DNA from 3 places in the Plantibacter sp. lyk4-40-MEA-4 genome. Region 3 is predicted to be linked to each of the others. Evidence: predicted binding sites of a transcription regulator. Region 3 holds the regulator's gene; each other region holds the start of a gene.

Region 1 (10,679 bases), on a different contig from region 3:
GTGGGGGAACTTGTCGAGGTAGTCGCTCGACGGGGTCAGGCTCACCCGCTCGAGCAGCGATGCCACGCGACGGTCGACCTCCGTGCGCCCCAGCCCGCGGTGGTGCAAGCGGATGGCGCGCTCCAGGTTGTGCCGCACGCGGTGCAGGGGGTTGAGCGAGCCGAACGGGTCTTGGAAGATGAGCTGGACCGCCTTGCGGTACGACTTCTGGACGCGCTTGGATCGGATCCCGTCCCCGGCGACGGGGACGCCGTCGAGTCGGATCACACCTGAGGTCGGCTCGGAGAAGCGGGCGAGGATGCGGGCGAGGGTCGTCTTCCCACTCCCGCTCTCGCCGACGACGGCGGTGATGCGGCCGGGCTCGAGCCGGATGCTCGCTCCTTCGACCGCGCGGACCACGGAGGAGTCTCCGACGCCGTTCGCCACCGCGAAGTGCTTCGAGACGTCCATGGCTTGGAGTACGGGTTCGGTCATCGGACGACCTCCTCGTCGTGGAGATGGCATGCGACCGATCGGTCGCCGTGGGTCAGGAGCGCCGGGAGCTCCGTCCGGCAGCGGTCCATGACCGCCGGGCAGCGCGGCGCGAAGGGGCACCCGCTGGGTAGGGCCCGGAGGTCCGGTGGGCTGCCGGGGATGCCCTCCAGCCGCTCGACCGGGGCGTGCAACGGCGGGAAGGAGTCCCGGAGCCCTTGCGCATACGGGTGGAGCGGCGTCCGGTAGAGCTCGGCCGCGGACGCGAGTTCGACGATCCGTCCGGCGTACATCACGGCGATGCGGTCCGCGAGCTCCAGGAGCAGGGAGAGGTCGTGCGTCACGAACACGACGGCGAACCCGAACTCGCGGCGCAGGCGCAGCACCTGCGCCAGGATCTGCCGCTGCATGACCACGTCGACGGCGGTCGTCGGCTCATCCATGACGACCAGTTCCGGCCGGCAGGCGAGGGCGAGCGCGATGGTGGCGCGCTGCCGCATACCTCCCGACAGCTCGTGGGGGTAGCTCCGCGCCCGGTCCGCCGAGATCCCGACGAGGCCGAGCAGGCGTCTCGTCTCATCCCAGGCCGCGGCACGACTCAGGGAACGGTCGTGGACCCGCAGCACGTCGACGAACTGCGCGCCGACCCGCATGACCGGATTGAGGGCGTCCATTGCGCTCTGGAGCACGATCGACAGACTCGTCCAGCGGAGCGCCCGGAGCGAGCGCGGGGCGAGTTGGACGAGGTCGATGCCAGGAGCCCCCGACTGCGGGTGGAACACCACGCGGCCGCTCGTCGTCACGGCGGGTGGCCGCTGCAGTCGGGTGAGCGCTGTGATGAGCGTCGATTTCCCGGAGCCCGACTCGCCGACGACGCCGAGGATCTCGCCGCGTCGGAGTTGGAACGTCACGTCGGTGCAGGCCCGGACGGGCGCGCCGGCACCCGCGTACTCGACGCACAGGCCCTCGACGTCGAGGACGGTGTCGGACGGCGCCGCGGCGCGTGGATCGTCGCTCCGCCTGGTCTCGGTGATCGTCATGTCAGACCCCCTCGGTCGCGAGTGCGGCGCGGCGGACGGCCGCGGTGCGTTTGGCCACGCGGCGGGACGCCGAGCGGAGTTTCGGATTGGCGAGCTCGTCGACGCCGAAGTTGATGAGCGCTGCGGCCGTGCCGACGAGGGCGATGCAGAGGCCGGGTGGGACGAACCACCACCAGAGTCCACGGAGTACCGCGCTCTGCTGCTGGGCGGCCTGGATCATCGTGCCCCAGCTGATCGCGGAGGAGTCCGAGACCCCGAGGAAGGCGAGGCCGGCTTCGGCCATGACGGCGCCGATGAGCCCGCCGAGGAACATCGAGGCGATCCAGCCGTACAGGTGCGGCATGACCTCGCTGAAGACGAGTCTGCGGTTCGACTCACCGAGCATCCGCATGGCCTGCACGAAGTCGCGACTACTCACGCTCATGGCCTGGGCACGCAGGGTCCGGGCACCGCCGGCCCAGCCGAAAACGCCGATGATGCACGCGATCATGACGAGTCCCGTGCCCTGGAGGTAGCCGGCCAGGACGAAGATGAGCGGCAGTACCGGCATCACGAGGAACAGGTTGGTGAGGAAGTTCAGCAGGTTGCCGGTCGTGCCGCCGAAGTACCCGGCCGGCACGCCGACGAGGACCGCGATGGTGGTTCCGATGATGGCCCCGAGGAATCCGACGAACATCGAGCCGCGCGCACCCTCGATGACCTGGGCGAGCACGTCCTGACCGAACTGCGTGGTCCCGAGCGGGTGGGCGGCGCTCGGCGGTGCGGAGATCGCGGAGATGTCGTTGGCCCGCGCGTCGAGCCCCAGCACACTGGCGGTGAACCAGGGGCCGAGGAGCGCGAGCAGCACGAAGAAGCCGAGCACGATCACGCCGAACAGTACCTTGCCGTTGCCGAAGAGGTTGAGTTTCATGGTTCAGCTCTCCTTCCGTACCCGCGGGTCGAGCCACACGTACACGGAGTCCGCGATGAGGTTCGCGAGTAGCACCGTGAGCGTGACGAGGAGGAAGACGCCCTGCATGACGGGGTAGTCGCGTTTCTGCAGAGCGGAGAAGAGGAGGTAGCCGATCCCCGGGTAGCTGAAGACGATCTCCGTGAGGAGGGCGCCACCGACCACGCCGCCGAGGGCCATCGCGAAGCCGGTGAACTGCGGGAGCATCGCGTTGCGGGCCGCATAGCGCCACCGGACCCGCGCGGGGGAGAGGCCCTTGGCCTGGGCGAGGAGCACGTAGTCCTCGCCGACGGTCGTGACGGTCATGTTGCGCATTCCGAGCATCCAGCCTCCGAACGCGGAGAAGACGATGGTGGCGGCGGGGAGCGCCCCGTACTGCAACACGCTCAAGATGAAGCCCGGCTCGAAGGAGATCGCGAGGTTCGGGTCGTAGCCGCCGGCCAACGGGAACCACCCGAGCACGAACCCGAAGGCCCACAGAGCGAGCAGGGCGACCCAGAAGTACGGCACGGAGGAGAGGAAGGTCGTCAGCGGGGTGACGATCGCGTCGAACCGCGTCCCGGCCCGCCAGCCGGCAGCCACACCGATCGCCGTGCCGATGAGGAAGGCGGCGATCGTCGTGGTGCCGACGAGGAGCAACGTCCATGGCAGCCCGGCGGCGACGAGGTCGGCGACCGGGACCGGGAAGTTGACGATCGACACACCGAGGTCGAACCGGGCCAGTTGGCCGAGGTACGTCAGGTACTGCTCGAACAGGTTGTCGTCCGGATTGCCGAAGAGCCCCTGGACGGAGACGAGGGTCGCCGGCGGGAGCGACTGACCGCTCACCCGTTCGAGCTGGTCGATGATGGCGGCCGACGGGTCGCCCGGCATCAGGCGCGGGATCACGAAGTTGAGCGTGATGGCGGACCAGGCCGCCACGACGTAGAAGCCGAGTCTCCGGAGCAGGAACGCGCCGCTCTTCCGTCCCCGTCGCCGACGCGCTCGGACGTCGACACCGCCGGAGCTCGCCGCGGCGGGTGCCACCGCCCCCGTGGTCGCCGTCATGCTGTCGGCTCGAGCGAGAGCAGCGTCAGCACGGTGTCGGGACCGAGGCTCGGGAAGGGGACCGCGGTGAAGGACTCGGGTGTCGGCCAGCCGCTCCAGTTCGAAGCGTTCACATCGACGAACCAGTAGGAGTTGTACAGCGGGGTGAACGGGACCTCGTCGACGACGATCCGCTGCATCTCCAGGGCGAGGGCTTTCATCGTCGCTTCGTCCGACGCCTCGGTCATGCCTGTCAGGATCCGGTCCGTGTCCGGATCCGACCAGCGTCCGATGTTCGTCGCGGCCGAGGTGCCGATGGGCTCGACGTAGCGGCTGTCGAGGAAGCTGTAGACGCCGTAGACCCCGGCTCCACCGGTCGTGGCGATGGTGAGGTCGAACTCGCCGGTCTTCTGCTGGTCGTACAGCGTCGCGCCGGGCGCGCCGGCCGGTGCGACGGTGATCCCGAGCACCTGCTTCCAGCTGTTGATCATGATGTCCGCGTACGCGTTCCACCCGAAGTCCTGGTTGAACGACAGTCGCGGAGTGTAGTTCTGACCGTCCTTGACGAGCGCGCCGTCCACGACCTCGTACCCACTCGCATCGAGTGCCGCCCTGGCCGCCGCGGCGTCCACCTCCTGGACCACGCCGCGGTACTCCGGAGCGATCCAGTCCTCGTAGATCTGGTCGACGAGTCCGGTGGGACCAGCCTCCGTGCCGGGGCGGTTCAAGGTCGCGGTGATGTCGGACCGGGGGATCGACAGGGCGAGTGCCTTGCGCAGCTCGGCACTGTCGAAGGGTGCCTGCGCGGTGTTGTACATCATCGAGTAGGCACCGCCGGTGGCGTAGAGCTGGTAGAGATTCGTCTCAGGGTTCTTCGCGACGAACTCCTCCTCGGCGCCCGGCCACCCCGTCGGGGCCCAGTCCACGTCGCCCCGCAGCAGCTGCGCCTTCACGGTCTCGCCGTTGGTCGCGAGGATCTTGAAGGTGCTCATCGGCATCTCGCCGCCCCAGTAGTCGCTGCGGGCTTTGAGCGTGACCTGTTGCGCGGCGAAGGCGTCGAGGGTGAACGGTCCGGTGCCGACCGGGTCGGGGTTGGTCCAGGTGGTGAGGTCCTGTTCCTCCCAGATGTGCTTCGGCACCATGGGGAGCGAGCTCGACGCGAACTGGTTGAGTGCGGCGAAGGAGGGGGAGTCGAAGGTGACGGCGACGGTGTGTTCGTCGACCTCCTGCACGGCGATGTAGGTCACCCCGGCGAGGTTCAGTTCCGGCTTCTCGAGGGGGAGGGACAGGGAGTACGCGGCGTCTTCAGCGTCGAACGGGTCTCCGTCGGAGAACGTGACGTCGTCGCGCAGCGCGATCGTGAGCGTCGTGCCGGCCTCGTCGAAGTCGAGCGATTCCGCGAGCCAGGGCTTCACGAGGGCCCCGTCGCTGTAGTCGACCCGCGCGAGGGGCTCGTAGATGAGTTCCGCGTTCGGTGCCTTCTCCGTCGCCGGTCCGAGCACGTTGTAGTTGCGGACGTACGTCGTCCCGCCGTCGGACTTGCCGTAGACGATGGTGTCGGTGCGGCTGGAGGTCGACGCTCCCGGAGAGGTGCAGGCACTGACGGTGACGGTCAGGGCGAGCGCTGCGACGATGCCGATCGTGCGCGAGCTGAAGGTCATTCCTGTCTCCTTTGACTGGATGCACCGCCGGCTGCGGAAGGACCTACTCATACGTATGACCGGCGAGGCAACAATGATCACTTGGTTGCTACTACGTATGAGCACCACGGTAACGGTCCCGTTGAAGGCGTGTCAAGCACCCGTCCGCCATCCACGCCGGCACAGAGCGGGAGCGCACACCCCGCTCCAGGTCGTCGCGGGTTACGGCAGCGGCGTCGCCGTGTTCCTCTGCCACCTGCCGATCCTCGCCGCCTTGGCGGGGTAGACCCGTCGCTCGTATCGTCCGGGGGCGGAGCTGCCCCTCACCTGAGCTGTGCGGCCGCGTCGCGGAGACAGGCGATGAACGCGTCGTGGACCGGGCTGTCGTCCGTCCGTTCCTGGCGAGCGGCCAGCAGGCGTGTCGTCGGCGACCCGGCGAGCGGCACGACGACGATCGACGGCGGCACCAGCTGCCGCACCGACTCGGGCAGGATCGTCGTACCCACGCCGGCCGCGACGAACCCGAGGGCGGTCTCCTGATGGACGACCTCCTCGACCACCTGCGTCCGACTCGACGTGCCGAGGACCTCCGCGACGCGGTCCACGAATCCCGGCATGAGCGCCCGCGGGTAGGAGATCATCGGGACCTCCAAGAGCTCCTCCGCGGTGACCTCCGGTCGCCCTGCCAACGGGTGACCGACCGGGAGGCATGCCACGAGACGCTCCTCGAAGACGACCTCGGTCGTGAGCGCGGGGGAGCTGTCGGACGGCGCCTGCGGGACCTCGTCACGGACGATCCCGACGTCGAGCGTGCCGTCGCGGAGCCGGTCGAACTGCTCTCCTGAGGTCAACGGCACCAGGCGCAGCGTCACCCCGGGGCGGCTCGCCCGGAACAGCTGCACGACGCCGGGGAGGACCGTGTAGTTGGCCGAACTCACGAACCCTGCGGTGAGCTCCCCGGCGAGACCGTCCACGAAGTCGCGCATCTCGCCCCGGACCGTGTCGAGCTCCTCGACGATGTGTCGCGCCCGCGCCTGGAGGTGTCGTCCAGCGGGGGTCAGCGCCACCCGCCTCGTCGAACGGTCGAACAGCGCGGTGCCGACCTCCTGCTCGAGTCGTGCGACCTGGACGCTCAGCGGTGGCTGCGACATGTGCAGCCGTCGGGCGGCACGACCGAAATGGAGCTCCTCGGCGACGGCGAGGAAGTAGCGCAGCTGGCGGAGCTCCATCCCATCGACGATACGACTCTCGTATTACCGCGCTGTTTCGTCCAGATTGCGAGCGAAACGCTCTCAATCGAGGGTCGAATCGGTATTTGACCAGGACGATCGCGAGCGTGTTCGCTGAGGACCACACACCCCGACCTGGAGGACCACCCGTGACCGCAGACGCTTCCCCGAACACCCGGATCGACATGCTCTACCTGAGCGAACCGGAGGTCATCGCCGCCGGCATGAAGGACATGGCCCACTGTATGGAGGTCATGGAGGAGGTGTTGGTGCTCGTCGCGAAGGGTGACTACCGGATGGCCGGTCCGACCGCCAACTCGCACGGAGCACCGATCGGGTTCCCCGCCACCTCACCGTTTCCCGGCATGCCGCTCGACGCCGCCGACCGCCGGTTCATGGCGATGCCCGCCTACCTCGGCGGACGCTTCGACACCGCCGGCGTCAAATGGTACGGGTCGAACGTCGACAATCGCGAGCGAGGCCTCCCGCGCTCCATCCACCTCATCGTGCTCAACGACAAGGACACCGGCGCGCCCTACGCGATCATGTCCGGCAACCTCGAGAGCGCCTACCGCACCGCTGCCGTGCCTGGAGCCGCCGCGAAGCTCCTGGCACCGGTGGACGCGAAGTCACTCGGCATCATCGGGCCCGGCGCCATGAACAAGAGCGCTCTGCACGCCATGACCACCGCCCGTCCCTCGCTCGACACCATCCGTATCCACGGGCGCCGACGGTCGACGTCCGAGGCGTTCGCCGACTACGTCCGCGCGCACTACCCGCAGTTCACGACGATCGAGATCGCCGAGACGGTCGAGGCCGCCGTGCGTGACTCGGACATCGTCTCCGAAGCCGTCACCGGCCTGGTCGGCTCGGAGAACTACCCGTTCATCGACGGCGACTGGATCAAGCCGGGCGCCTTCCTGAGCTTGCCCGCGAACCTGCGCATGGACAAGGAGTACACCCTCTCCGGCAAGGCGCGCCTCATCGCGGACGCGAAGAAGATCTACGAGGCATGGGCCGAGGAGTACCCTGCGCCGTCGCACGAGACCGCGTTCGGCATGATCGGCCTCTACTGGCAGGACCTCATCGGGACCGGTGAGCTGGACGAGTCCCGCGTGGTCAACATCGGAGACGTCTTCGACGGCAACGCCGTCGGGCGCGAGTTCCCCGAGCAGCCGGTCCTCTTCAGCGTCGGTGGGATGGGCGTCGAGGACGTCGCGTGGGCGAAGACGATCTACGAGAACGCCGTCGAGCAGGGGATCGGCACGAAGCTCAACCTCTGGGACGCCCCGGACCTGGCCTGACCGCCGACCGGCACCGACACCTGTTCCACCCGAACCCGACGCCGTGGCCGCCCGGCCGCTGTGCACCTCGAACGATGGAGTGATTTGTGGACGCTGGAAACGTCGCCTGGATCCTGACGAGCTCGGCGCTCGTCGCCCTCATGATCCCGGCCCTGGCTCTGTTCTACGGCGGGATGGTCTCGTCCCGCCGCATCCTCAACATGATGATCATGTGCTTCGGCGGGGCCAGCCTCGTCGCGTTGCTCTGGGTTGCCTTCGGCTACTCGCTCGTCTTCGGTGACTCCGTCGGCGGGCTCGGACTCATCGGGAACCCGTTCGAGTTCGCGGGGCTCGACCAGGCACTCGCCGACGACCCCGATGCCGGCATTCCCCTCGCACTCTTCGCGGCGTTCCAACTGCTGTTCGCGGGGGTGACGACGGCACTCGTCGCGGGTGCCGCCGCCGGCCGCATGAAGTACGGCGCCTGGTTGTTGTTCGCCGGGCTCTGGGCGACGCTCGTGTACTTCCCGGTCGCGCACTGGGTGTTCGCCTTCTCGAACGACACGGCGGCCGGTGGATGGATCGCGAACACCCTCGGTGCCGTCGACTTCGCCGGTGGGACGGCCGTGCACATGAACGCCGGAGTCGCGGCGCTCGCACTGGCCCTGGTGCTCGGCAAGAGCAAGGACTGGGGTGGCAAACTCCGCCCGCACAACCGCCCGCTCGTCCTCGTCGGCGCCGGGTTGCTCTGGATCGGTTGGTACGGCTTCAACGCCGGCTCGGCGCTGGCAGCCGGCAACGCGGCGAGCGTCGTGTTCCTCAACACCACCGTCGCGGCCTGTGCCGGCCTCATCGGCTGGTCCATCGTCGATCGACTCCGCCACGGAGCGGTCACGAGCCTCGGCAGCGCATCGGGGATCATCGCCGCCCTCGTGGCGATCACCCCCGCCTGCGGCGCCGTCTCGCCCATCGGTGCGATCATCATCGGGGCCATCGCGGGCGTCGTCTGCTGCCTCGCCATCGAGTGGAAGTTCCGGCTCGGGTTCGACGACTCCCTCGACGTCGTCGGGGTCCACCTCGTCGGGGGCATCATCGGGACGCTCCTCATCGGGGTGTTCGCGACGGATGCGGCTCCGAACGGACGCTCCGGTCTGCTCTACGGCGGCGGGTTCGAACTGCTCGGCGTGCAGACGATCGCGACCGTCGCGGTCCTCGCCTACTCGTTCATCGTCACCTGGGTGATCGCGAAGCTGATCCAGATCACCATCGGTCTGCGGATCCCCGAGGAGCACGAGGTCGCCGGGATCGACGAGCACGCCCACGCCGAGCGCGCCTACGAGGACGAAGACCTGGAAGCACGCGCATGACGAGTGTCATCGTCGTCGGAGCCGGGCTCGCCGGTGCTGCGGCGGCCTGGCGCCTCGCCCAGGCCGGGCACGACGTCACCGTCCTCGAGCGGAGTCGTCCGGCCAACGAGTGGGGATCGTCCCACGGATCGGCCCGGATCTTCCGCTACGCCTACCCGGAGGCGTCCTACACCCGTCTCGTCCTCGCGGCGGCATCAGGGTGGGACGAGCTCGGCCTGGAGCACGGGCGTCCACTGATCACGCGGACGGGTGCGCTCGACTTCGGGACGACCCGTCGCCCGGAGCACCTCGCGTCGGTGCTGGCCGAGCACGGCATCGATCACGAGCTGCTCTCCCGAGACGAGGCCAGTGCCCGTTGGGACATCGGCTTCGACACGCCCACCCTGTGGCATCCGGGAGCCGGCGTGATCGACGCGGAGCAGTCGGTGATGGCGATGCTCGAGTCCGCCGTCCGCGCCGGGGCCACGGTCCTGAACGACTTGCCGGTCGAGCGGGTCGAGCGGACTGCCACCGGGTACCGGGTGCTCGGGTATGGGGGGAGGGCGTTCGATGCGGAGCAGGTGGTGGTCGCAGCCGGGGGTTGGCTTCCGGACCTGCTCGGCGACCTCGCGCTGCCGGGAGGGTTCCTCGACGCGTTCCCGGCCCTCGAGGTCCGTCAGGAGCAGGCGTACCACTTCCCGTATCGGGACCGGATCGGCGTCGACGCGGAAGACCCGGCGCGATCCGGATCGGTGTGGCCCACCTTCATCCACAAGTCCGAGCGGATGCAGGTCTACGGGCTCCCCGGCGGGCGCGACGCCGAGTGGCGTGGACAGAAGGTCGCCGAGTACAACGGCGGCAGGCGCATCCCCTCGGCCGCGGATCATGACGGCGTCGTCGACGACGCGAACCGCCGACGGGTCGTCGCCTACGTCCGAGACTTCCTCCCGAGCCTCGTCCCGGAACCGTATGCGGAGACGACCTGCCTGTTCACGAACACCCCGACGGAGGACTTCGTCATCGACCGGGTCGACGGGATCACGGTCCTGGCGCCCTGCTCCGGCCACGGTGCCAAGTTCGCCCCGCTCATCGGCGAGTACGCCCTCGCGCTGGTCGAGGGTCGAGACGCCGTGCCGGCGATGTTCCGGCCGAGCCTGGCAGCGGTCCGGTGACCCGCGACACCGTGGTCTCCCTCCTGGACGAGATCGCGGGGATCGGTCGGGATGCGCGTCGGGGAGGCTACTCGCGGCCCGTCTACTCCACGGCCGAACTCGAGCTGCGGGAGTGGTTCGTCGGTCAGGCCGGGCGCCGTGGCCTCGACGTGGACGTCGACGGGAACGGGGTCATCCGCGCCTGGTGGCATGTGCCGTCACGTTCGACGGCGGGTGCGGTGGTCACCGGGAGCCATCTCGACTCGGTCCCCGGCGGTGGCGCCTACGACGGACCACTCGGGGTCGCATCGGCGTTGGTCGCGATCGATCACCTACGCTCGCGTGGCTTCGAGCCGGCCAAGCCGATCGTCGTCGCGGTCTTCCCGGAGGAGGAAGGCTCGCGCTTCGGCGTCGCTTGCCTCGGCTCGCGGCTCCTCACCGGTGCGATCAGTCCGGAGCGGGCGCTGGCCCTGCGCGACGTGGAGGGCGACACGTTCGCCGAGGTCCTCGCACGCAATGGTGTCGACCCACGGGGTGTCGGCCC
Region 2 (10,679 bases), on a different contig from region 3:
TTCCGCCGCCTCGGCCATCCGGACGACACCGTAGAAACCGTCGTGGTCGGTGAGCGCGAGCGCGTGCAGGCCGAGTGCCGCAGCCTCTTCGACGAGCCGCTCCGGCGGGCTCGCGCCGTCGAGGAAGCTGAAGCTCGAGTGCGCGTGGAGTTCCGCATAGGGGACCCGCGTCGTCGACGGGCGCTGCTCCGGTGGTTCGGGGACGTACGGTTGACGCTTCCGCGACCAGGCCGGGCTGTCCCCACCGTCGGCTCCCAGCGGCAGGGTGGCCGGACGGCTCGCGTCGGACAGACGGCGCTCGAACTCCGACCATGAGACCGGGGGGTTGTTCCATCCCATGCTGGGCTCCTTCGTCATGCGGTGTGGTGCGGACGCGATGCGGTTCAGTCGTAGCGGGCCTCGGCCCTCCAGTGCTGCTCCTCCAACAGGAGCAGCCAGGCGTCACCCGCATCGTCGAGGACCTGGAGACGGTGGACGCGATGGTGGTCGTCGTCGTCCCACCAGCGTTCGTCGATGCTCCAGGGGCCGGCCCAACCGTGGATGACGTGCCAGTCCGAGAGGGCGAAGAACCGTGCTGGTGCTGCACTCACGGTGCTGCGCTCGTCGACGGCCACAGTCTGACCCGTCGCGTCGACGACCTCGACCGGCACGGCGGTGTCGAAGACGGTCGACGGAGCCGCTCCCGGGATGGTCCCGGGCCACGGCCGGTTCCGACGTTCGGCCACGGCCGCCTCACCACCCGGCGGAACGCTGCCCCAGGGGACGAGGATGCGGCGGTCGAGGAGGAGGCGGCCGCCGGACGGCACCGCGGTCACGACGCCGTCGTGGCCGAGCATGCTCTGGACACGGGCGAGTCCGCTGTGGATGCGTTCGTCCGGTCCGCTGCCCCAGAGTCCTTCCTCGTGTTCCGCAGCGTCGTCGAGGGTCTCCGGGACGACCTCGACGAGTTCGACGGGGGAGGCGAGTCCGTGATCGATGTCGGACGCGCCCTGCAACTGCCAGCGCACGCGATCGAGGACGTCGCCGGCGGTGAACCAGCGTGGGTGGAGCCAGGTGCGGGTGGAGCGCTCCCCGCGCTCGCTCCGCATGCTGATCGTGATCGCGGTGGTCACGAGGCCGGCCTCCGCCAGGCCGGTGATGAACCGTTCCGCGGACTGCCGGAACCCGAAGGTCAGCTGGTCGATGCGGTCGAGCGGGGGCTCGAAGGCGATCGACACGGCCAGCTCTGTCGGCGGCACCCGAGGGACGACGCTTCGGGCGTCCGCGCCGGCTGCGAGGCGGTGCGCTCGGGCGCCGTCGGGGCCGAAGCGGTCGCGGACCTCGGTCGCGGGCAGCGCGCCGAACGCCCCCAGGGTGCTGATCCCGAGCCGGTGCAGCAGTGAGCTGAGTTCGGGGCGCCCGAGGGTGGACAGGGGGAGTGGGGCCAGGAAAGCGGGAGAGGCTCCGGAGGGGATCGCGATGATCCGGGAACCGTCCTGCTGGAACGCGGTGGACCTCGCGGCCTGCTCCGCGGCGAAGGGGCCGTCGGCGATGCCGATCCGTGCATCGGGGACACCGAGCTCGTCGAGGCGGGTCAGGAGGACCTCCGCCGCAGCCGACTCGCCGCCGTAGTATCTGCTCGGTCCTCGGGATCGGATGGCGCAGAGCCCGGCCCGGAAGGGCTGGACGCCCGGCATGAGCTCCTCTATGCCGAGGAGGACCGGCTCGAAGGCGCGGGTGTCGACGACCGGGTCGTAGTCGGCGGTCGCCAGTTCCGGACAGCGGGCCTCGGCCTCGCGGACACGGAGTCCACGCCGCACTCCTGCTCGACGTGCGCTGGCGTCGCAGGCCAGGACCTCACCATGCTCGACCAGGGCCAGCGGAGCGTCGGCCGTGTCCTCGGACAGCGTTCCAGAGAGTCGTGCCGCCACGATCGGCCAGTCGGGACACCAGAGGACCATGGTGCGCTCGACCGGTCCCGCAGGCGGTTCGGTCGTCATCGGTTCACGACCATCGGGAGCCGGACGACCGTGTCGTCGTCGAGGAGGGCGGAGCCGGCGAGCGGTGCGGTGCGACCCTCGGTCGATCCCAGGGGCAGCGTCAGGTGCGCGGTCCTGGGCCGGCCCGCAGCCCCCTGGCCGAGCATCGAGCTGACGGTGAGTCGCCGATGCCGGAGATGTCCGTGCCCCGCCCCGAGGCCGCTCCAGGAGCTCTCGGTCACGCGCAACGTCGCATCGCTCTGCGGCCAGGAACCGAGGACGATCAGTGCGGCCTCGCGCTGCCGGAGGCGAGCCGCGAGTCTGGCGGCGTCGCTCGGGGCGATCCGTCCGGGAGGCGCTGTGATGAGCACGCCGGCGACGTCGGCCATGGCCGCGGTGACCGTGAGCCAGTCCGGACCGGGCTGGGGGACGAGGACGAGTCGTTCGAGGTCGATGCCCATGGAGGCCGCCGCCTCCACGCCGAACGACGGGAGACCGATGACGGCGCACCAGGTCCCGGCTGCTGACGGCCCGGCCATGAGCGACATGGCGAGCGCCGTGGAGCCGAGCACGGAGTAGCTGCCTCCGGCCTGGAGGGCGCCACCGGGCAGGAGCCGGGAGAGCTCAGGAGCGGTCGGCAGGGATCGGGTGTCGAGGCGCGTCCCCTGCATCCGCTTGATGCGCCCCTGGAGTTCGTGCAGCTCGGTCGCAGTGTCCGCCCTGACGGGGGAGTCGACGAGTGCGCGGAGGGCCATGGCTCAATATTCGAACATATCTTCGAACAAGTCAACCGGCTCGATCCGGTCTCGACGACGACTGACGGATGACTCGACCATGGTCCGGCATCCCACCGACACGCGGTCCGCGGTGTCAGCGGCGCCCGGTACGCTGGGCCCATGTGCGGACGTTTCGTCGTGACCGAATCCACCGAGGAGCTCATCGAGCTCTTCGACATCGACCACGCGGCTGCCGAGCTGCCCGGGCCCTCGTACAACGTGCGCCCGACCGAGCAGATCCCGATCATCCTCGACTCGGTGAAGACGGGGTCGGCGGTCCGCCGGCTCGAATCGGCGCGGTGGTCACTCGTGCCGTCGTTCGCCACCGAGCTGAAGAGTCAGTACCCGACCTTCAACGCTCGCGCGGAGGAGGTCACCACCAAGCCCACGTTCGCGCCATCGGTCAAACAGAAGCGCGCATTGGTCCCCGCCGCCGGGTACTACGAGTGGCACACCGAGGGCGCGACGAAGACCCCGTACTACGTGCAGACCGCTGGTGGTGAACCGATCGTCTTCGCGGCCCTCTACTCGTGGTGGCGCGACCGCTCGCGACCGGACGACGACCCGCGGCGTTGGGTGCTGAGCGCGACCATCCTCACGCGGCCGGCGGTCGGTCCCTTGCAGGAGCTGCACCCACGGACGCCCGTGACGCTGCCTCCGGAATGCTGGGACGCCTGGCTTGACCCGCACCACGAGGCCGACCAGGACGAGGTCGACGAGATGGTGTCCGCAGCGACCGACGTCGCCGAGCAGCTCGTCTTCCACCGGGTGGCGCCGTTGCAGGGCGATGGACCGGAGCTCATCCTCCCCGTCCAGGAGTAGCCGCAGGAGAGTCGGCCGGATGCACGGAACGGAACCGCCCCGGAGACACGAAATCTACCCCGGACACACAGAACCGCCCCTGACGCGAACGTCAGGGGCGGTTCTCGGTGTCTCAGACGCGAGGGCTGGAATGACCTGCCGCTCGGATCGTCAGCTCCGACTGATCAGAGAATCAGAGGGGGCGGATGTTCTCGGCCTGCAGGCCCTTGGGGCCCTGGTTGGTCTCGAACTCGACCTTCTGGTTCTCCTCGAGCGAGCGGTAGCCGCTCGTCGCGATGGCGGAGAAGTGTGCGAAGACGTCGGCGCTGCCGTCGTCAGGAGTGATGAATCCGAAGCCCTTTTCGGCGTTGAACCACTTCACAGTTCCAGTTGACATGTATTTCCTCTTTCATGAGTGACCGTTCCCGACTTTCGGGCCCGTTCGTCGCGGTGTTCTTTGCTCGCTCCTCAGAAAAGCAGCGTATCCATCGGTGGAAACGCGGCTTGAAATACCTGCGCAACACAACAACTTCGATCCACGTTAGCCCATCTCGGCTCGAAACGGCAGCCGATCAGGTAACGGATTGGCCAATTCCGCATCTTTTTCCGACATTCGTCGTGATGCCTGGGTATCTCCAGCGGATCTCGCGGTGTGCGGTGATTCCCCAGCCGTCGACCGTAGGCTGAGGCCATCTGCAGAGCTCATGCTCGCCCGAGCGTCCGCTCACCATCCCGGCTGGGAAGTCGACACGATTCCTCCGGAGTGCCCATGTCAACTGAAGCCATCCTCGGCCCGGTTCGTGCCACGAGCCCCCGCAAGCCCGGCGCTGCGAACGTCACCAGCTCCTACTCGTCGCTGTTGAAGACGGTTCGCGAAGCAGGACTCCTCCGCCGCCACCGCACGTTCTACATCCTCACGTTCTCGTTCCTCGTGATCGCGCTCCTCGGCTGCGTCACCGGCTTCGTCCTGCTCCGCGAGTCGTGGTTCCAGTTGCTCATCGCCGGCGCGCTCGGCATCATCCTCACCCAGTTCGCCTTCCTCGCCCACGAGGCATCGCACCGTCAGGTCTTCGATTCGGGCCGGGCGAACGACCGCGCCGGTCGCTTCCTCGCGGCGGGCATCGTCGGCATCAGCTACTCGTGGTGGATGACGAAGCACACGCGCCACCACGCGAACCCGAACCAGGTCACCAAGGACCCCGACATCGAGATCGACACGATCTCCTTCATCGAGGAGGACGCGGCGAAGGCCAAGGGCCTGCAGGCGCTGATCACCCGGAAGCAGGGCTACCTCTTCTTCCCCCTCCTCATGCTGGAGGGCATCAACCTCCACGCGCTGTCCTTCAAGACCCTCTTCGGTCCGGGCAAGGTCGACGGCCGCGCCGCCGAGATCAGCATGATCGTCGCTCGCGTCGGTCTGTACCTGGCCGCGATCTTCCTCTTCCTGCCCGTCGGCATGGCGTTCGCGTTCCTCGGCGTCCAGCTCGCGGTCTTCGGCGTGTACATGGGTGCGTCCTTCGCGCCGAACCACAAGGGCATGCCGATCATCCCGGCGGACATGAAGCTCGACTTCCTCCGCAAGCAGGTGCTGACCTCGCGCAACGTCCGCGGCTTCGGCATGGCCACCTTCATGGGCGGCCTGAACTACCAGATCGAGCACCACCTGTTCCCGAGCATGCCTCGCCCGGCTCTGGCCCGTGCTCGCGTCATCGTGCGGGAGCACTGCGAGACCCAGCAGGTGCCGTACACGGAGACGACCCTGCTGCAGTCCTACGCCATCGTCATCGAGTACCTCAACCGGGTCGGGCTCTCAGCCCGCGACCCGTTCGACTGCCCGGCGGCGGCGAACTTCCGCCGCCGGTAGTCGTCCGGTCTCAGACCTCGAGCGTGTCGAGCGGGGCGAGCGGGTAGTAGGTCCCGCCGCCCTGTTCGGTCGCCCACTGCAGGCGGTCGTGCGACATGCTCTGTCCCGGCCCTGAGAGCACCATCTCGTGCGTCCCGAACGCGCGCTTCGGGGCGACGGCGGTGACGAAGTCCATGCCCTCGGAGATCTTCATCCACGGTGCACCGGCCGGCGCGGCCAGGAGGTCGACGTCGACGCCCTCGGGGACGGCGAAGGAATCGCCGGGGTAGTACACGAGGTCGTTGATGAGGACGCCGACGTTGTCGATCACCGGGATCGACGAATGGATGACCGCGTGGGTCCCGCCGAAGAACCGGAGCGTGAACGGCCCCGCTTCGACCACGTCTCCCGGGGCGACGACGGTGATGTCGTACCCGTCCGCGGCGGCGGCGACACCGGCCGGTCCGTAGAGGACCGCCTCCGGGCTCGCGGCGAGGATGCGGTCGAGGTGCTCCGCGGTCCAGTGGTCGGGGTGCAGGTGCGTGATCAGGACCGCCGCGGTGTGCTCCACATCGGCGATCGGGGACGTGAACGCGCCCGGGTCGACGATCAGCTTGGCGCCGTCCGTCTCGAGGAGGAATGCTGCATGTTCGAACTTCGTGAGTCTCATAGGACGAGTGAATACCGTGGGAGCGCCGGGGGCAACCCGGTCATCCGGGTATCCGGCCGCCGTGGGCCTGTCAGAATCGGCAGGTGACCACGCAGCCCCGACGCATCGGCGTCGCCATCAACCCGACCGCGTCGTTCGGCTCGACCCGAGCCGTCGGCCCGATGGTGCTCGACGCCCTCGAGCAAGCCGGGCACCGCGCCGTCCGCCTGCAGGAGCAGACCGTCGGGCAGCTCCGGAGCGCGGTGCGGACTGCCATCGAGGCCGGGTTGGACGCGCTCGTCGTCGTCGGTGGCGACGGCATGGTGAGTCTGGCCGTCGAGGCGGTGCGTGACTCGGGCCTGCCGTTCGGCGTGGTCCCGTCCGGTACGGGCAACGACATCGCCAGGGGACTCGGGATCCCGCTGGGGGATCCCGCAGCCGCGATCGCGTCCCTGCTCCGTGCGCTCGAGGGTGGGCCGCGCGTGATCGACGCCGGCACGGTGACGGACGGCGAGCGGACGACCTGGTTCGTCGGTGCGGTGTCCGCAGGCTTCGACGCCCTCGTCAACGAACGGGCGAACCGCATGCGACGGCCGCGCGGGCGCAGTCGGTACACGATCGCGATCCTCCGTGAGCTCCTGGCCCTGCGACCCCGCCGGTACGAGCTGACCGTGGACGGGACGCCGGAGACGGTCGACGCCGTCCTCCTCGCAGTCGCGAACAACACCTCGATCGGTGGAGGCATGCTCATCGCGCCGCAGGCGGACCTCGCCGACGGCCGATTCGACCTCTTCGTCGTCGCGCCCGTGTCCCGATTCCGGTTCCTCCGGCTGTTCCCCAAGGTCTTCTCGGGTGCCCACACCGGCCTCGACATCGTGCGACTGTCGAGGGTCCGTTCGGTCTCGATCGCCGCGGACGGCATCACGGCCTACGCCGACGGGGAGCGCGTCGGTCCGCTGCCGGTCACGATCGACGTGGTCCCCGGTGCCCTCCGCGTCCTCGTCTGAGCCTGTCCGATCGACCGTGAGCACCGCGCGACACGCCCGTCGGATGCCGCTGGTGGCCTCGATTTGTACGGCTCGAAATCGTATGGCATACTCATATCCGTTGCTTACGGCCCCATCGTTTAGCGGCCTAGGACACCGCCCTCTCACGGCGGCAGCACGGGTTCAAATCCCGTTGGGGTCACAACACCGAACGAAGCCTCGCTCTCCTGATTCATCAGGGAGCGGGGCTTCGTTCATTCGGCGGCTCGAGCCTGCCCCGGGATGTCCACGCAGGCCCTCCAGAATGCGCGGATGGCAGGGCCCGCACCGATCTCGCCGAGCGCCGCTGCGTGCTAGCTTGGCCGGGTGACCGTGAAGCAGAAGCGCCGCGCTCCGGCGACAGCCGCAGTCCTGATCCTCGCCGCGCTGCTGACGGGGTGTTCCATCCCGGTGACGGGGGAGCCCGTGGCCGGCGGTGCGGGCCCGGTCGTCGACGTGGCCGGGGGCACCGACGACACGCTGCGCAAGGACTTCGACGCGAGTCCCCAGGAGGTCAACGACTACTGGACCGACGACAAGTTCGGCGGAGCGACGGCTCCGGATCTGAAGCCGGGCGAGGACACGCTCACGGGCGACCAGGCCACCGGCGTGGTCGTGCACCCGAGTACCGGGGTCGGTCCCGACGTCGACGTCAAGGCCATCACCCCGACAGCAGCCGGCGACCCCTACCCGGCGACCGGCTTGGCGGCGGCGACGCAGGGACGTCTGTACTTCTCCATCGGCGGTGCCACGTACGTCTGTTCCGCGAGCGTCGTCAACGCCCCGACCATGGACCTCGTCCTGACGGCGGGCCACTGCGTCTGGGACACGTACGGCAAACAGCTCGCCGAGAACATCATCTTCATCCCGGCCGACGCGGCCAACGGCCAGACCCAGCCCTATGGGCAGTGGGCCGGGGTCAGCACCTACGTCCCCGACGAGTTCACGAGTGAGGCGACCTCGGACGCCAGCGGTGCGACGAGCGGCAACGGCTGGGCCTACGACTTCGCCTTCATCCGGCTCGCCCCGAACGCTGCAGGTCAGAAGATCCAGGAGGTGACCGGCGGTCAGGGCATCTCGTTCGGTACGCCGCCCGAGGGCATCACGGTGATCGGGTATCCGTCCGCCGCACCGTTCGACGGTCAGTCGCAGCGCTACTGCGCGAGCCAGGCCGCCACCAAGGGATATGCCGGATACCGGGTCGACTGCCTCATGACCCCGGGTTGCTCGGGCGGGGGCTGGCTCACCCGCCTGGATCCCGCCACCGGCGCCGGGTACGTCACCTCGGTCACCTCACGCGGCGACGGTTCCTGGCTCGAGGGCCCCGTCCTCGGACAGCGGGCGCTCACCCTGTACAACGATGCTCTGGCGGAGGGGTCATGACCGCCAGCGCGAGTGTGACGCGACGCCGGCGGCGGATCGGCGTCCTGGCTCTGGCCGGAACCGCCGCGCTCGCCTTGAGCGCGTGCACGACGCCCGGATCGGCGTTCCCCGACGCCGCCGCCCAGCAGAGCTACATGCAGGATCTCGCCGAGGCGAGGTTGGAGTTGCTGTCAGCCCAGATCGGCCAGGCGCCGGACGTGATCGGGTCGGCATACGTCCACGCCGTCTCGGGAGACCTCGAGTCGCACGAGAACGACTCGGTCGTGCTCTTCGGCGACCCGACCGCGTCGTTCAGCCAGGACAAGGGCTCGGCCGACGGCGACACCGTCGACATCTATCACCAGGCGGGAGTCGACTACGACCTCCTGCTGCTCGGCGGTGAACTCAAGGAGCTCGCGCCCACGGAGTGGGTGGCCGTCCAGACGCAGTACGTGGCTGACGAGGACGCCGAGGGTTCGCTCGGGCCGGCCTGCGTCTACCCCGGTATCTCCATCGCGTGCGACATCTACAGCGCGGTCGAAACCACTCGCAGCTCGGGTGACGGCGCGCTCAGCAGCGTCGTCGTCTCGATGCGGAACGACGGCTCCTCGCAGATCTCGACGAGCGCGAGCCTCGAGAGCGTGCTGGCCGTCGGGACGCTCTTCGACCTCCCGGACGACCTCGTCTCGTCGTTCAGCGAGGACGACCTCGCGACGCTCCTCCCGGTGACGATCTTCCAGAACGCCGAGGGCGGCCTCGTGAAGATGGAGTTGAGCGGGACGGTCGACAGCGAGACGACGCTGCAGTTGCAGGCCGGCTTCGAGGTGTCGGGCACGTCGACGCTCGAGGACCTGCCGACCGCACCATCAGGATTCGACGTGACGGTGATCCCGGCGGCCGATCAGGCCGCGTTCTGGGATCGGATCGAGGAGTTGAGGAAATGACCGACGACCAGAAGCCCGAGGACCTCGGAAAGCCCCCGGTCGGCGGCCCCCTGCGCCCCGACCAGCAGCCGCCGGGATTCCCCGACCCGAACGCACCCCGCCTGGAGTTCGGACCGGGGAGCCCGCAGCGTCAGACGCCGTCGCAGAACGGTGCACCCCAGAACGGCGCGCCGCAGGGTCAGAACGGACCGCCGCAGGGCGTCCCGTCTCAGAACGGCCCGTCTCAGGCGTCCGCGCCTGGTCAGACCGGCGGAGGGCCTCGTCTGCAGGGAGGCGCCCCAGGGCAGCAGTCCAACGGTCCAGCGCCGCAGCCGCCCACCCAGCCTGGAGCGCCGTTCGCCGGCGCGCCCGGGGGGCAGCCGTGGGTGCAGCAGCAGCGGCCCTCGAACGCAGGCCCGAACCAGCAGCCGCAGCAGCACGGGCGGCCAGGCGGTCCGGACGGCTTCCGGCCCCCGACATCGGCTGGTCAGCCCGGTCACGCGCCCGGGGGTCCTCAGCAGGGTCAGGCCCCCGGCCAGGCTCCACAGGGACGTCCGTTCGGCGCGCCGCAGGGCCAGCCTCAGAACCGGCCTCAGGGGCCGCAGGGTCAACCTCCTTACGGTCAGGCACGCCCGACCGGGCCACAGCCCTTCGGTCCGGGACAGGCGCAGCACCCGACCGGCCCGTTCCAGCCAGGTCCGCAACAGCAAGGATCGCAGTCCGGTCCGCAGCAGACCGGTCCGTTCCGTCCCGGCCCCGAGTACGGCGTCGCGGGCCAGCAGCCTGCTCCGAGCCGGAAACCCGCGCGCAAGCCGCTCGGGCGCAAGCTCTGGATCGGCGTGCTCATCGGTGCGGTCGCCGCATCGCTCATCGCCGTCCCGCTCACCCTCCTCTCGGTCGGTCGCCTGTTCACGCCGATGCTCGACCGCGCCTCGGTGCAGACCGGTGTGGCCGAGGTGCTCAAGCAGGACTTCGGCCTCGCGGACGTCGAGAAGGTCGAGTGCCCGAGTGACCAGCCGGCCACGACCGGGACGCAGTTCGAGTGCACGTTCTCGTACAACGCGAAGAGCTACCCGGTGGCCGTCGAGGTCATCAACGACCAGGGGCAGTACCGCGTCGGGATCGACGCGCCGAAGTAGCACGGTGTCGGCGCCGACGTCCCCTCGAGCGACGACGGTACCGACGTCTCCGCTCCGGACCGGGTGGTACGCTGGGCGAATGTTGTCCGGGCTGCTCCTCCTTCCCAGCCGCGACGAGGCCTAGATCCAGGCTCCCTCGTCGCGGAGGTCGCTGACGCCTGACCCCTCATCGTTTGAAGGAATTCCACGACATGTCGCAGCTG
Region 3 (10,679 bases):
AGGGCGGCAGCGCCGAGGCGAGTGAACTGGCCCGCCGGGTGCGCCCGTAGACTGGTCTAATGGCGTCGACACTCTCCTTCACGAAGGGCCACGGCACGGGCAACGACTTCGTGCTCTTCTCCGATCCTGACGGCAAGGAGGCCCTCGATCCGAGCCAGATCGCGGCGCTCTGCGACCGGCATTTCGGGATCGGGGCCGACGGCGTCATCCGCGCCGTCCGGTCCGCGCACCTCGAAGCCGGGGCTGCCGTGCTCGCTGAAGACCCTGCCGCGGAGTGGTTCATGGACTACCACAACGCCGACGGTTCGGTCGCGGAGATGTGCGGCAACGGCATCCGGGTGTTCCTCCACTACCTGCTCGAGAGCGGGCTCGTGGAGCTGGCCCCCGGCGAACAGCTCGCCATCGGAACCCGCGCCGGCGTCCGGATGGTCGGCTACGACCCGCTCGGCTACGTCGTCGACCTCGGCCGATGGAGCCTCGACGAGCGGGAGACGCTCGTCCGGGTGAAGGGGCTGCCCGTGGCCCGCCCGGGGATCGGGATCGACGTCGGCAACCCGCACATCGTCGTCGCGGTCGCCGACGCCGCCGAACTCGACGGAGCGGAACTGGACTACGTCCCACAGCTCGACCCCGTACCGCCGCACGGTGCCAACGTCGAGTTGGTCGTCCCGGGTGAGCCGCTCATCGCCGACGGTGTGGCCCGGATCCGCATGCGCGTCCACGAGCGCGGGAGCGGCGAGACCCTGAGCTGTGGCACCGGGACGGCTGCCGCGGCGCTCGCGTTCCGCCACTGGGCGGGCGCGGCGGCTCCGAACGACTGGCGCGTCGAGGTGCCCGGCGGGGTGCTCGGGGTGCGCATGGTTCCCGGCGCAGACGGCGAGCACGTGGTGCTGGCCGGTCCGGCGACGCTCGTCTACTCCGGGACGATCACCCTGGCCTGAGCCGGTCAGGCCGGACGGATCTCCCGGCGCCGGGCGTGCAGGACGCGGAAGCCCTTGGCCATGGCCGCACGGCCCACGTGGAACGACGTCGGCAGCTGCTCCTGCAACCACTTCTGCAGCGAGTCCGAGCCGAGGTTCTTCTGTACGACGAGCCAGGCGTCACCCTCGTCGTCGAGCCGCGGCAACCAGTGCATCAGCATGCGGTGCAGTTCGTCCTTGCCGACGCGGATCGGCGGGTTCGACCAGATGGTCGCGAAGCGGACCGTGTCGGGGACGTCGTCTGGGAGGACGGCACGGATGTTGACGAGTCCGAGGCGCTCCGCGTTGATCCGGGTCAGGTCGAGCGCGCGTTCGTTGACGTCGACCGCCCAGACGGTCGCGTCCGGCGACGCGAGCCCGAGCGACAGGGCGATCGGGCCCCAGCCGCAGCCGATGTCGAGGAGGTCGCCCGTCGGCGGGGGAGGAGGGGTGTTCGCGAGCAGCACCTGGGTGCCCTGATCGAGGTGACCCGGACTGAAGACGCCGCCCGCTGAGACGAGCGAACGGTCGACGCCGCCGAGGCGTGCGGTGATCGGTTTGAGCTGCAACTCGCTCGCGGGTTCGGCGGTGAAGTAGTGCTCGTTCGACATACAGGAACGGTACCGGACCAGGAGGAAGTAGGGTTAACGCGATGCCTAGACCACCGATGGACGCACCCCAGGACCACGCAGACGACACCGATGTCGATGTCGAGGCGGTGGTGGACGACGCCTCGGTCACCGATCCCGACGACGTCGTCGCACGCGTGCTCACGAGCGCCGCGTCCCGATCGAACGGGTACACCCTGTTCGGCAGCGGTGCAGCGGCCCTGCAGACCGGCGATGCCTCAGGAGGCAGTTCCGACGACGGCGAACAGTACGACCGTGAGGACCGGCAGGCCCTCCGTCGCGTCGCCGGGCTCTCGACCGAGCTCGAGGACGTCACCGAGGTCGAGTACCGGCAACTCCGGCTGGAGAACGTCGTCATCATCGGCGTCTACCCGCAGGGTGCGCTGCACGACGCGGAGAACTCCCTGCGCGAACTCGCAGCGCTCGCGGAGACCGCCGGCGCCGTCGTCCTCGACGGGCTCCTGCAGCGCAAACCGCACCCCGACCCGAGCACGTATCTCGGTCGCGGCAAGGCCCAGGAACTGAAGTCCATCGTCCAGGCGCTCGGCGCCGACACGGTCATCGCCGACACGGAACTCGCACCCAGCCAGCGTCGCGCACTCGAGGACGCGGTCGGCGTGAAGGTCATCGACCGCACGGCGGTCATCCTCGACATCTTCAGTCAGCACGCGAAGAGCCGAGAGGGCAAGGCGCAGGTCGAGCTCGCCCAACTCGAGTACCTCCTGCCCCGCCTCCGCGGCTGGGGTGAGTCGATGAGCCGTCAGGCCGGTGGTCAGGTCGGTGGTGCCGGCGCCGGTATGGGGTCGAGGGGCCCCGGTGAGACGAAGATCGAACTGGACCGGCGCCGCATCCACACCCGGATGGCGAAACTGCGCAAGTCGATCACGGCGATGAAGCCGGCGCGCGAGGCCAAGCGGGCGAACCGCCGCCGCAACACGGTGCCGTCGGTCGCGATCGCCGGTTACACGAACGCCGGCAAGTCCAGCCTGCTGAACCGCATCACGAAGGCCGGCGTCCTGGTCGAGAACTCGCTCTTCGCGACGCTCGACGCGACGGTCCGACGCAACGTGACCTCCGACGGACGCGAGTACACCCTGGCCGACACGGTCGGCTTCGTGCGCAACCTGCCGCACCAGCTGGTCGAAGCCTTCCGCTCGACGCTCGAGGAGGTCGCCGACAGCGACGTCATCGTGCACGTCGTCGACGCCGCGCACCCCGACCCTGCCGGCCAGATCGCCACCGTGCGCGACGTCATCGGTGAGGTCGGAGCTCGGCACATCCCCGAGCTGGTCGTGTTCAACAAGGCCGACCTCGTGGACGACGGCCAGCTGCTCGTGCTCCGCGGTCTCGTCCCGGACGCCGTCTTCGTGTCGGCCCGCACCGGTCTCGGGATCGACGAGCTCATGGAGCGCATCGAGACGCTGATCCCGTCGCCGAGCAACGAGGTCCACGTCATCGTGCCCTTCGACCGCGGAGACCTGGTCACGCTGCTGCACGAACGCGGCAAGGTGCTGTCGACGGACTACGACGAGCGTGGCACGATCGTGCACGCCCTGGTCGGTGCCGAGCTCGCCGCCGCCCTCGCGCCGTTCGCCGAGGTCGTCCCGGCACCAGCCGTGGCCGGCTGACCCGACTCCTCACACGCAGCGCGCGCGGACGGCATCCTTGAGCGCCTCCGCCGTGTCGGCGTCGAGCGGGAGGGTCATGACGGCCTCCGGGCCGTCGTCGATCCGCACGACGAGTGGGAAGAGGGTCCCCACCTTGTCCTCCGCCAGGGCGTGCGGGTCGCACCGGGTCGGCACGATCCGCAGCTCGATGGACTGCGGACCGCTTGCGGCGTCGACGGTCAGGCTGAGTGGCCAGTCCTGGGGTGGGTCACCGCCGCCGTCCCTCGGTGCCGGTTGCAGCAGGACCGTCGAGCGCAGCGCGACGAGTTCCAGCCGACCCGGAGCGCCGGTCGGCACGGCCGTGATCGTCAGGACGGCGACCGTCGTGGCTCCGGCACCTTCGAGGCGGATCCCGGGAGTGGCGGCCACCTCGGCGATGCGCTGCACCGCCGACACCGTGCACGTCGAGGCACGGATCCGCTGCAGCGCGTTCGTCGGATCGGACAGGCCGGATGCGGTGAGGACGGCGCCGTCGTCGAGTCTGAGCTGGAGATCGACCTGCACGTCCTCGTCGCGTGCGTCGCAGTCGACCGGTGGCAGCTCGACGGCGAGATCCGTGGTCTGTCCAGCGCGGATCGTCGAGGATCGGTCCCGGACGGTCGGCGCGGTGAACGCCGACCCCGCCAGCTCGAGTCCGACGATCGTGATGTCGTCGTCTCCGCCGTTGCCGACCCGGACGATCGCGGCGTCGCTCGCATACTGGTCGCGGTTCTGGCGGAACTCGATCACGAGGTCCTCCGCTGAGGCTGCGCGCGTCGCCCGCGGCAGGGGCGCACCGGTGGTCGTGCACCCGGATACGGCGAGCACCACCGCCACGCAGGACCCGATGACGCGCGAGCCGAGTGCTCGGCGCTCGCCGCCCCGGTGCCTGGTGCCCACGGTCATGGCATCAGCGTAGGACCGGAGCGCCGCCAGGGGAATGTGTCGCAGGATGACGCTGTCGGACGGATGTCCGTCGCGCGGATCGTCGGGCGTTGCTATCGTCGTGCGCATCGTACCCGCCCTCACCGGCGGAATCGGAGCGACAGCCGAGCCCGGCACCCGCCCACGACACACCAGCGGAACCGCTGCGTGCTGCGTGGTCGCCGGCTCTCGATCCGCTGCCACCGAGACGAGACCTCATGATCACGACGGAGCCCGCCTGTCCCGGGCGCACCCCCTTCTCGTTCGAGCTGTACCCGCCCAAGACGCTCGACGGCGGCGTCGCGCTCGCACGGACGGTCGAGCACCTGGCCGCCGCCGGCCCGGAGTTCATCTCGGTCACCTTCGGCGCCGGTGGTTCCTCGCGAACGGCGAGCCTGGACGTGCTGCGGAGCATCCGGACGTCGACCTCGGTGGACCCGATGGCCCACCTCACCTGCGTCGGGTCGACGCACGCCCAGGCCAGCCGACTCATCAAGGACTTCCTCGACGCCGGGGTGCACAGTTTCCTCGCGCTCCGCGGCGACCCGCCTGCCGGAGCCGTCGAGGGCGACGCCTTCCTCGGTGATCTGGGGAGTGCCGCGGAACTCGTGCAGCTCATCGGCCGGGTCAGTGCCGAGCACGAGCCCTACGCCGAGGGGTCGCTGGTCGGCCTCCCGGGCGCGGTGCAGCTCGGGCGACGCCATCGGCCGCGGATCGCGGTCGCCGCGTTCCCCAACGGACACCCGCGGTCGCGGTCGACGACGCAGGACCTCGACACCCTGTTGGCCAAGCAGGCGGCTGGGGCGACGCTCGCCATCACCCAGCTCTTCTTCCACGCCGACGATTACCTCGCCTTCGTCGAACGCGCGAGACGTCACGGCGTCACCATGCCCATCCTGCCGGGCGTGATGCCCATCACGAGTCCGGCGCGGTTGCGTCGGGTGCTCGAGCTCAGCGGCGAGGCGCTCCCGAGCGACCTGGCGATCGCGCTCGAGGTCGAGCCGGACGAAGCGGGACGGATCGACATCGGCATCGACTATTCCGCGAGGCTCATCCGCGACGTCGTCGCGGGCGGCGCGCCGGGCGTACACCTCTACGCCTTCAACCAGCATCGGACGGTGCTCGACGTGTTGCACCGTGCCGGCATCCCCGTGCCGGGCGACCGACCGGTCCGTCATCCCATCCCCGATCCACTCACCAGCAAGGACGCACGATGAACCCCACCTCCGCATTCCCCGCCGGCACCATCCTCGGCTACCCGCGCATCGGGCCGAACCGGGAGTTGAAGCGCGCCGTCGAGTCCTTCTGGGCCGGCCGGATCGACGCCGAGGCGCTCGAGCGGACGGCCGCCGAGCTGCGCGCCGCCACGCGTGCCCGCCTCGCGGGGCTCGGCCTCGACCCGACGAACGCCGCGATCCCCGAGAGCTTCTCGTTCTACGACCAGGTCCTGGACGCCGCGCTCACCGTCGGTGCCGTCCCGGAGCGCTTCTCGTCGCTCGTCGGGGCCGACGGTCGGGTCGACCTCGCCGGGGCGTTCACGATCGCTCGTGGCGCCGGCGACCTCGCGCCGCTCGAGATGACGAAGTGGTTCGACTCGAACTACCACTACCTCGTCCCGGAGATCGGCGAGTCGACGCCGTTCGCGCTCTCCGACGACCGGGTCGTCGAGCAGTTCCGCGAGGGCCTCGCCGAGGGGTACGTGACGCGGCCGGTCATCGTGGGCCCCGTGACGGTCCTGCTGCTGTCCAAGGCGGCCGAGGGGGCCTCAGCGGGATTCGCCCCGATCGATCGACTGGAGGCATTGCTGCCCGTCTACGCGGAACTCCTCCAGCGCCTCGCCGCTGCCGGCGCGCCCTGGGTGCAGCTCGACGAACCCGCACTGGTGTCGGAGACGTTCGACGTGCCGAGGTCGACGGTCCTCGCGGCGCTCGAACGATCGACGAGCGTCCTGTCCGCCGTGTCGGACCGCCCGGCGATCTTCGTCGCGGCTCCCTACGGTGCCTTGGGCGACGCCCTCCCGGTGCTCGCCGAGTCGGGGGTCGAGGCCGTCGGTGTCGACCTCGTCCGAGGAGGCCTGCCGGACTCGTCACCCGGACTCGCCACGAAGACCGTCGTCGCGGGAGTGATCGACGGCCACAACGTGTGGCGCGGCGACCTGGCAGCCGCGGCCGATCTCCTGGAGCGCGCGGCGGAGCGCTTCCCGCAGCTCGCGGTGTCCACCTCGACCTCCCTCCTGCACGTCCCGCACGACGTGTCGGTGGAGACGAAGCTCGCCCCTCGTCTCCGGAGCTGGCTCGCCTTCGCCGACCAGAAGGTGGATCAGATCGCGGTCCTCGCACGCGGTCTCACCCAAGGGCGCGCAGCGATCGCGACCGAGCTCACCGCAGCGTCGGCCGCGCTCGACGATCGGCTGGCCGCGCCCGGGGTCGTCGATGCCACCATCCGCGCACGGACGGCGGCGCTCGCGCCAGCGGACTTCACCCGGGACGACTACCAGGAGCGCGCAACGGCGCAGGAGCAGGCGCTCGGCCTGCCGTTCCTCCCGACGACGACGATCGGCTCCTTCCCGCAGACCGGGGACATCCGTCGCGCCCGCGCACAGCGGGTCGCAGGGACACTCGACGAGGAGGCCTACGTCGCGACGATGCGCGCGGAGATCGGGCGCGTCGTGGCGCTGCAGGAGGATCTGGGGATCGACGTCGTCGTCCACGGCGAGCCCGAGCGCAACGACATGGTCCAGTACTTCGCCGAACACCTCGACGGCTTCGCCGTGACGGAGCACGGCTGGGTGCAGTCCTACGGTTCACGGTGCACCCGTCCGTCGATCCTGTGGGGGGACGTCTCGCGACCGGCGCCGATCACGGTCGAGTGGTCGGCCTACACGCAGTCGTTGACCACCAAGCCGGTGAAGGGCATGCTCACGGGCCCGGTGACGATCCTCGCGTGGTCGTTCGTGCGTGACGACCAACCGCTCGCCGAGACGGCGAACCAGGTCGCCCTCGCCCTGCGTGACGAGATCGCCGACCTGGAGCGGGCCGGCATCCGCATCATCCAGGTCGACGAACCCGCACTCCGCGAGCTGCTCCCGCTCCGGCGGGCCGACCAGGGAGGGTACCTCGACTGGTCGGTGGGCTCCTTCCGGCTGGCGACCGCGGGCGTGCGCGCCGAGACCCAGATCCACACCCACCTCTGTTACTCGGAGTTCGGGGTGGTGATCGACGCGATCCGACGACTGGACGCCGACGTGACGAGCATCGAGGCGGCTCGGTCGCGGATGGAGGTCGTGTCCGACATCCGGGCGAGTGGTTTCGACCACGGCATCGGCCCGGGCGTCTACGACATCCACTCGCCTCGGGTGCCGAGCGTCGCGGAGGTGACCGCGTTGCTCGAGATCGCGCTGGAGGGGATCCCGCAGCGCCAGGTCTGGGTGAACCCGGACTGCGGGCTCAAGACGCGAGGCTACGAGGAGACGGTCGCCTCCCTCACCAACATCGTCGAGGCCACGCGCGTCGTCCGCGCACGAGTCGGTGCGACCGGCTGACGTCGTCGGTCCGGCACGGATGTGGGCCGGGACGATCCACGGATCGGTCCGGCCCACATCGGTGTGGAGGAGTGGTCCGGTCGGTCAGACCGTCCGGAGCACGGCGACGACCTTGCCGAGGACCTCGGCGTGGTCGCCGAGGATCGGCTCGAAGGCCGAGTTCCGAGGGAGCAGCCAGGTGTGGCCGTCGCGCTGGCGGAACACCTTCACGGTCGCCTCCTCGTCGAGCATGGCCGCGACGATCTCGCCGTTCTCAGCGGTCTTCTGCTCGCGGATGACGACCCAGTCACCGTCACAGATCGCGGCGTCGACCATCGAGTCGCCGACGACCTTCAGCATGAACAGACTGCCCTTGCCGACCAGCTGGCGGGGCAGGGGGAAGATCTCCTCGACCTGCTGCTCGGCCGTGATCGGGATGCCGGCGGCGATGCGACCGACGAGCGGGACCATGGCGGCGTCACCGACCGGGGGAGCGGAGTCGGGATCGCTGCCCTCGACGGCGCTCGGCAGGTCGATGAGCACCTCGATGGCGCGGGGACGGTTGGGATCGCGTCGGAGGTATCCGCTGAGTTCGAGCTGTCCGAGTTGGTGCGTGACACTCGACAGGGAGGCGAGCCCGACGGCGTCGCCGATCTCGCGCATGCTCGGCGGATAGCCGCGCTGCGAGACCGAGCGTTGGATGACGTCGAGGATCGCCAGCTGCTTGTCGCTCAGGCTCTTCCGTCGCCGGGTGCCGCCGATCTGGCGCTCCCGGGCTCCGTCGCCCGCCGTGTTCGCTGCCATCTTCGCTCCTGCCCTGATCGGCTGTCGGTGACCGATGTCGGTGGGTGGTGGTGTACTGCTTCCAACACTCGAAACTGTATCCGCACCGGCTCGTCCAGACAAACATCTGTTCGAGCGTGTCGCCGATCCCGCGCGTCTCAGGTACGAAGACAGGGTTGAGTATTCGAACAATCGAAGATATATTCGGAACACAGGTTCGTATTCGGCACTCCTGGCCGAGTGTCGGGTACGAGTCCTCATCACACGATGAGCACACTCTTGGAGGGTTGACATGAGCGCAGCACTGATCGGGTCCCACCGGGCGCTTCCCGCACAGACGGCGCAGGTACCGACGTCAGACGCACCGTCTACACGCCGACTCCGCCTGACGAAGCGCGGTCGTGTCGTCTTCACCACGCTCGCCGCCATCCCGCTGGTCATCGGCGTCGCGGTCGTCGGACTCTCCGCAGGCGGTGCCGCGGCCAACACGGCGGCGGCTGGAGCCACGTTCACGTACATCACGGTCGACCCGGGCGAGTCGCTCTGGCAGCTGGCCGAGTCCATCGCACCCGACGCCGACCCGCGCGACGTCATCGCCGAGATCATGAACCTCAACCAGCTCAGCACCGCCGGTGTCGAGCCGGGGCAGCGCCTGGCGATCCCGCAGCGGTACGCGGCCGAGTAGGCCGACAATCGGCGGGTCCCTCCGCGCTGGTTCTCAGCTATCGTCGATGGCGCGGTGCAACGACGCCCGCAGCATCGTCGGAGGCAAGCATGAGTACAGACGATCGGAGCCGCTCGCTGCTCCGGAAGAAGCCGATCGCGGAGATCGAGGATGAGACCTCCGGTTCGAAGCTGTTCAAGAGTCTCGGGCTCTGGCAACTCACGGCCATCGGGGTCGGTGGCATCATCGGGGTGGGGATCTTCTCACTCGCCGGACTCGTCGCTCACGGGAGCGATACCTCGCCCGCTGTCGGGCCGGCGGTCCTCTTCTCGTTCCTGATCGCGGGGCTCGCCTCCGCGGCCGCGGCGTTGTCGTACGCGGAGTTCGCCGGCATGATCCCGAGAGCCGGGTCCGCCTACACCTACGGGTATGTGGCGCTCGGCGAGATCATCGGCTGGTTCATCGGCTGGGACCTGTTGCTCGAGTACATCGCGATCGTCGCGGTGGTCGCGATCGGGATCTCCGGCTACTTCGACGCCTTCCTGTCCGGCATCGGGATCCACATGCCGGACTGGATGACCTCGACCGCCGACGAGGGGAAGGGCGGCCTCGTCAACCTCCCCGCCATCTTCGTCTGTCTCCTCGTGACCTTCATCCTGAGCCGAGGGACGAAGGCCTTCGGTCGATTCGAGCTCGTCGCGGTCGGGATCAAGGTCCTGCTCATCCTGTTCATCATCGGCCTCGGTGTCTTCTACATCGACGGACAGAACTACGATCCGTTCCTCCCGAGCGGTTTCGGGCCGGTGTTCGCCGGTGCCGCGACGGTCTTCTTCGCGGTCTTCGGATACGACGCGATGAGCACGGCCGCCGAGGAGGCGAAGGACGGCAAGAAGCACATGCCGAAGGCGATCATCCTCTCCCTCATCATCGCGATGCTCCTGTACGTCGCGGCCACCCTCGTCCTGACCGGTATGCAGAACTACACCGACATCGACCCCACGGCCGGGTTCGCATCGGCGTTCCAGAGCGTCGGTCTGCCCGTGGTCGCGACGATCATCTCCGTCTTCGCCGTCCTGTCGATCCTCACCGTGATGCTGACGTTCCTGTTGGGCGTCACCCGCGTGTGGTTCTCGATGAGTCGCGACGGTCTCCTGCCGCGGTGGTTCTCGCGCACGGACCGACGAGGCGTGCCGCAGCGGGTGACCTGGATCGCCGGCGGCGCGGCAGCCGTCTTCGCCGGTGTGTTCCCGATCAAGCAGGTCGCCGACCTCACGAACATCGGCATCCTGGCCGCCTTCATCGTGGTCTGCGTGTCGGTGATCGTGTTCCGGTACACGAAGCCGGATGAGCCCCGCTCCTTCCGGTTGCCGTTGATGCCGTTCGTCCCGGCGTTCGGCGTCCTGGCGTCCGGCTTCCTGATCCTGCAGCTGCACTGGGAGACCTGGCTACGGTTCGGGGTGTGGCTCGTGATCGGCCTCATCGTCTACTTCGCCTACGGGCGACGCAACTCGCTGTTGAACCCGGCGAGCCCCCGCCACGAGGTCCTTCGTCGGG

What was found. Region 3 encodes LexA, which represses DNA repair genes until DNA is damaged. Its sites were predicted from a motif close to TCGAACANNTGTTCGA; they were not measured.
Region 1: a site for LexA is predicted at 6,430-6,445, ahead of QRN44_RS10650 (tyramine oxidase subunit B). Genes of this name have one in related genera too.
Region 2: a site for LexA is predicted at 2,724-2,739, ahead of imuA' (DnaE2-dependent mutagenesis accessory factor ImuA'). Genes of this name have one in related genera too.

What each region holds. Positions count from the first base shown of each region.
Region 1 covers NZ_JARVSA010000005.1:147,434-158,112, reverse strand. Annotated here, with positions in the region: gene QRN44_RS10680 (ABC transporter ATP-binding protein) at 1-474, opposite strand, end outside; gene QRN44_RS10675 (ABC transporter ATP-binding protein) at 471-1,511, opposite strand; gene QRN44_RS10670 (ABC transporter permease) at 1,513-2,421, opposite strand; gene QRN44_RS10665 (ABC transporter permease) at 2,425-3,507, opposite strand; gene QRN44_RS10660 (ABC transporter substrate-binding protein) at 3,504-5,147, opposite strand; gene QRN44_RS10655 (LysR family transcriptional regulator) at 5,450-6,355, opposite strand; gene QRN44_RS10650 (tyramine oxidase subunit B) at 6,505-7,659, shown strand; gene QRN44_RS10645 (ammonium transporter) at 7,746-9,005, shown strand; gene QRN44_RS10640 (FAD-dependent oxidoreductase) at 9,002-10,156, shown strand; gene QRN44_RS10635 (allantoate amidohydrolase) at 10,153-10,679, shown strand, end outside.
Region 2 covers NZ_JARVSA010000005.1:445,918-456,596, reverse strand. Annotated here, with positions in the region: gene QRN44_RS12080 (error-prone DNA polymerase) at 1-339, opposite strand, end outside; gene QRN44_RS12075 (DNA polymerase Y family protein) at 384-1,979, opposite strand; gene imuA' (DnaE2-dependent mutagenesis accessory factor ImuA') at 1,976-2,713, opposite strand; gene QRN44_RS12065 (SOS response-associated peptidase) at 2,855-3,556, shown strand; gene QRN44_RS12060 (cold-shock protein) at 3,729-3,932, opposite strand; gene QRN44_RS12055 (fatty acid desaturase family protein) at 4,305-5,399, shown strand; gene QRN44_RS12050 (MBL fold metallo-hydrolase) at 5,410-6,048, opposite strand; gene QRN44_RS12045 (diacylglycerol/lipid kinase family protein) at 6,132-7,034, shown strand; tRNA gene QRN44_RS12040 (tRNA-Glu) at 7,143-7,215, shown strand; gene QRN44_RS12035 (trypsin-like serine peptidase) at 7,380-8,435, shown strand; gene QRN44_RS12030 (hypothetical protein) at 8,432-9,358, shown strand; gene QRN44_RS12025 (DUF4333 domain-containing protein) at 9,355-10,476, shown strand; gene leuC (3-isopropylmalate dehydratase large subunit) at 10,668-10,679, shown strand, end outside.
Region 3 covers NZ_JARVSA010000009.1:189,139-199,817, forward strand. Annotated here, with positions in the region: gene miaA (tRNA (adenosine(37)-N6)-dimethylallyltransferase MiaA) at 1-50, shown strand, start outside; gene dapF (diaminopimelate epimerase) at 60-941, shown strand; gene QRN44_RS15720 (class I SAM-dependent methyltransferase) at 947-1,570, opposite strand; gene hflX (GTPase HflX) at 1,612-3,216, shown strand; gene QRN44_RS15730 (hypothetical protein) at 3,226-4,140, opposite strand; gene QRN44_RS15735 (methylenetetrahydrofolate reductase) at 4,377-5,375, shown strand; gene metE (5-methyltetrahydropteroyltriglutamate--homocysteine S-methyltransferase) at 5,372-7,699, shown strand; gene lexA (transcriptional repressor LexA) at 7,784-8,482, opposite strand; gene QRN44_RS15750 (LysM peptidoglycan-binding domain-containing protein) at 8,754-9,146, shown strand; gene QRN44_RS15755 (amino acid permease) at 9,236-10,679, shown strand, end outside.